Regions from separate parts of the Actinomadura rubteroloni genome, predicted to be linked through region 2. Evidence: riboswitches for the same ligand, from Rfam matches in the RefSeq annotation. Region 2 holds a riboswitch; the other holds the start of a gene.
What was found. A riboswitch is a leader RNA that binds a small molecule or an ion and turns the genes downstream of it on or off. The one in region 2 is predicted to bind cyclic di-AMP.
Positions count from the first base shown of each region.

Region 1: it holds a riboswitch for cyclic di-AMP, as region 2 does, so the genes downstream of both, BTM25_RS18610 (C40 family peptidase) here and BTM25_RS13795 (CHAP domain-containing protein) in region 2, are expected to answer to the same signal.

Region 1 is NZ_MTBP01000002.1:1,561,085-1,563,276, forward strand. Features, by position in the region: gene typA (translational GTPase TypA) at 1-821, opposite strand, end outside; cyclic di-AMP (ydaO/yuaA leader) riboswitch at 1,025-1,162, shown strand; gene BTM25_RS18610 (C40 family peptidase) at 1,170-2,162, shown strand.
Region 2 is NZ_MTBP01000002.1:508,415-510,606, forward strand. Features, by position in the region: gene BTM25_RS13790 (C40 family peptidase) at 1-212, shown strand, start outside; cyclic di-AMP (ydaO/yuaA leader) riboswitch at 589-755, shown strand; cyclic di-AMP (ydaO/yuaA leader) riboswitch at 1,093-1,237, shown strand; gene BTM25_RS13795 (CHAP domain-containing protein) at 1,251-2,045, shown strand; gene BTM25_RS13800 (gluzincin family metallopeptidase) at 2,082-2,192, shown strand, end outside.

The sequences.
Region 1 (2,192 bases), 1.1 Mb from region 2:
GCGGGCTTGCGGGTCAGCGCCTCGGTCATCAGCAGCTCGGTGATCCGGACCTTCTCGACGCTGCCGTCGTGGCGGCACCACGCGACCTGCTGGCCCTTCTTGATCACGCCGGCGTGGACGCGGCAGAGCGCGATCCGGCCGAGGTAGCTGGACGCGTCCAGGTTCGTCACGTGCGCCTGGAGCGGCGCGTCCGGGACGTAGGACGGCGCCGGGATCGTCTCCTTGATCACCTGGAACAGCGGCTCCAGGTCCTCGGCGGCGGGCATCTCGCCGTCGCCGGGCTTGTCCAGCGACGCGCGGCCCGCGCGGCCCGAGGCGTAGACGATCGGGAACTCGATCTGGTCCTCGGCGGCGTCGAGGTCCATGAACAGCTCGTAGGTCTCGTCCACGACCTCGTCGATGCGGGCGTCCGGCCGGTCGGTCTTGTTGACGACCAGGATCACCGGAAGCTTGGCCTCCAGCGCCTTGCGCAGCACGAACCGGGTCTGCGGCAGCGGGCCCTCGCTGGCGTCCACCAGCAGGACGACGCCGTCCACCATCGACAGGCCGCGCTCGACCTCGCCGCCGAAGTCGGCGTGGCCCGGGGTGTCGATGATGTTGATCGTCATCCCGTTGTGCAGGACGGCCGTGTTCTTCGCGAGGATCGTGATGCCCTTCTCGCGCTCCAGGTCGTCGGAGTCCATGACGCGGTCGTTCACGTCCTGGTTCTCCCGGAACGCTCCGGACTGCCAGAGCATGGCGTCGACCAGCGTCGTCTTGCCGTGGTCGACATGGGCGACGATGGCGACGTTGCGGAGGTCGTCGCGCGTGGAGAAGGGCATGCAGGCTCGCCTTGGGTGAGGGTTGGGCGTGGGGATTTCGTGACGCCGCGGACGAGCGGCCACTACCAGTCTACTCGGCCCGCGCGGCGCCCTTTCCGACTCGGCGTCGCGACCCGGCCCCGGCGGCCAATTGGTCATCTATGCGCATTCTTTGTAAGGTCTTTCGTCATCCGGGCGTTCCCTCGCCCCTGCTCTCGGGGCCGCGTCCGGATCCGCCGAGTCCCCCGGAGGGGGAGCCGGGGACCCAACCGGGCTTCTCGGGGTGAATCGACGCACGGCGTCGTAGGGCTTCTCCGGCCCGAACCCGTCAGCTAACCCGGCAGGCGGCGAGGAGAGGAGAGACCGGTTTTGGCACCGGATTCCCGGCGGCGCCGCTGGACGGCGCCCGCAGTCGCGGTGGCCGCGCTCGTCGGCCTCGGGCTCACCGGACCGGCCGTCGCGCACGCCGCGTCGCCGCTGACCGTCCTCGCGGCTCCCAAGCCCACCGAGAAGGAGCTGCGCAAGCAGCTCGACGACCTCAACACCCAGGCCGAGATCCTCACCGAGAAGTTCAACAAGGCCCGCGTCGACCTGGACCGCGCGCAGCGCGCCGAGGCCGCCGCCGCCCGCATCTCGGCGGACCTGGAGGCCAAGGTCGCGCCCGCCCGCCGGCAGCTCGCCGCGCTCGCCGCCGCGAACTACATGAGCGGCGGACCGGACGTCCTGTTCGGCTCCGGCGGCGCGGACGGCCTGTCCGACACCGCCTACCTCGCCCAGAACCAGGCGACGGTCGTCGCGTCCGTCCAGGCGGAGATCGACAAGGCCAACAAGGCCAAGCTGGCCGCCGAGCAGCGCACCGCGCAGGTCGCGCAGGCCAAGAAGCAGGTCGAGAACGCCCGCACCACCGCCCGCAACAAGATCGCGGAAGTGCAGAAGCAGCTCGACAAGCTCACCACCACGCACGTCAAGGACCCGCACACCGGGCTGTCGGCGACCGTCACCGGCTCGGGCCTGCCCGCGCGGATGGCCCGCAAGGCGCTGACCAAGATCGGCCGCCCGTACGTGTGGGGCGCCGCCGGGCCGAGCACCTTCGACTGCTCCGGGCTCGTCGTGTGGGCTTACGCGCAGGTCGGCAAGCCGGGACTGCCGCACTACACCGGGGACCTCTTCGAGCTGGGGACGAAGGTGAGCCGGGGCTCGCTCCAGTCCGGCGACCTCGTCTACTTCGGGTCCAACCTCCACCACATGGGGATCTACCTCGGCGGCGGGAAGTTCCTGCACGCGCCGTCGACCGGCGACGTCGTCAAGATCTCGGAGCTCTCGGACCGGTCCGACTTCGCGGGGGCCAACCGCATCGGCTAGTCCTCTTTGTCGGGATCTATTCCGCAACGC
Region 2 (2,192 bases):
TCACCCGGACGACGAACAGCCAGTGGGCCGCGACGAAGCGCGTCTCGCAGAGCGACCTCCAGGCCGGTGACCTGGTGTTCTTCAACAGCCTCGGCCACGTCGGCATGTACGTCGGCGGCGGGAAGATCATTCACGCGCCGCACACCGGCACCGTGGTCAAGATCGTGCCGCTGTCGTCCATGCCCGGCTACTACGGCGCGGGACGTCCCTGACGGCCCACCCCGGACGACCGACGGCCCAGGTACTCTGACCTGGGCCGTCGCTGTTTTTGTGGAAGATTTGCCTTTCCTGGGGCGTTTGGTACCTTGAGTGCCACTTGTCGGTGTCAGCCAGTCATCGGCGCAGGTCACGACACGTTCCACGTGCCGCGGCCCCGGTGCGGCGCCCACCAGCCGCCGCGCCCCGCAGGACGGCCGGCCCGGCCGCGTGCGCACGCCCGACGCGTGCATGGCGCCGAGAGCGCGTCACGACGGCCAGCAACGGGCTTCCGGCCCGGACGGTTCAGCGCCGTCCACGACCACATGTCAGCGCCGCTCGTCCCCCGCAGGAACCTGCGGACTCCACGGGCCCCATCACGCCCGTCCCGGCGAAGCGGCAGCGCCGAATCCGCGATGGCGGAACCGGGGACCCATCCGCCGCGCACGATCCCGCACCGGGACGCGCGGCACGGGGTGAATCGGCCCTCTCGGGGGCCGTAGGGCAGCTTCCACGCCCGAACCCGACAGCTAACCCGGCAGGCGTCTGGAAGAAGGAGCGACCCTGTCCAGCAGAGTTGTCACCACGTCCCGCCGTGCTCCGATCACGGCACCGTCCGACCTCTCCCCCAGACCCGCCGCACCGGCGGGCACCGCGCCCCCGGCCGTGCCGGGGACCGGCGTTCATGAGCGGACCGCCGCGCGCGGCTCCGTCCTCGGGACCACCGGCGCGGACTGATCCCACCGCCCCGCGAGGGGCCGTGCGCAGACCGCGCGTCCCGTGACGCGACAGCGCATCCTCATCCGGGGCCGTTCCCGGCCCCTCTCCCGGCGGAAGACGCCCGGAGGAACAGCCCAGAACCATCATCGGGCGCGCACCCGCGCGCCCACCGCCGAGTCCGCGGGAACGCCCGTCCGGCGTTCCCGCGGAGCCGGGGACCCACTGTGTCCTCATCCGGGGTGAATCGGCCCGTCACGGGCCGTAGGGCGGCTTCCACGCCCGAACCCGTCAGCTAACCCGGCAGGCGGTCATGGAAGCGAGGAGTAGACCCGCTCATGAACGGCAAGCATCGCAAACCCCGTCCGCTCACCGTCGCCGCGCGCACGACCGGCGCACTGGTGGCGGGTGCCGCGCTCGTCGGCACCGTCGCCGCGACGGCGCAGGCCGCCGTGCCGGTTCCCGGCAAGGACGCCCCGCAGGGCGCCCTGTCGGTCGCCGGGACGGCCGTCCAGCCCAAGGGGGGCCCGGTGGGGCTCCCGCAGGAGCGGAGGGTCCGGCAGGACGACCCGAAGACCGAAGCGCCGAAGGCCGACGCCCCCTCCGACGAGGGCGACGGCGGCACCGAGGCGCCGAGCACCGGACGGCCCACCGCGCACGACGCCATCCGGCTCGCCGAGTCCCAGGTCGGCGTCTCCGAGAGCCGCCACGGGAACACCAAGTTCCAGGACTGGTACATGACCACCGACCGCGCCCGTGAGACCGTCCGCCGCGACGGCGGCTCGGTCGGCGCCTACCGGGGCGCGAACTGGTGCGACATGTTCGTGTCCTGGGTCGGCGAGAAGATCGGGTTCACCGACCAGTTCGGGTCGGACGCGTGGACCGTCGAGCACGCCGACTGGTTCAAGGAGAACGGCCGGTGGGGCACCAAGCCCAAGCCGGGCGCGATCGTCTTCTTCGACTGGAACGGCGGCGGCTCCATCGACGGCATCGAGCACGTCGGGATGGTCGTCAAGGACAACCGGAACGGCACGATCGACACCGTCGAGGGCAACGCGGGCAACGCCGTCCGCAAGGAGACCCGCGACACCGGCTCGGTGGTCGGGTACGGCTATCCGAACTACCGGCGGTGAGCCGGACCTTCGGTGAAGCTCACTAGGATCGCCCGCATGACGGACGATCCCGGCGACGGGGCCCCGCGCCCGGCGTCCGCCCGACGGCGGATCGCCCTCGGCGCGGGGCTCTGCGTCGTCCTGTGCCTGCTCGCGGCGTACGCGTTC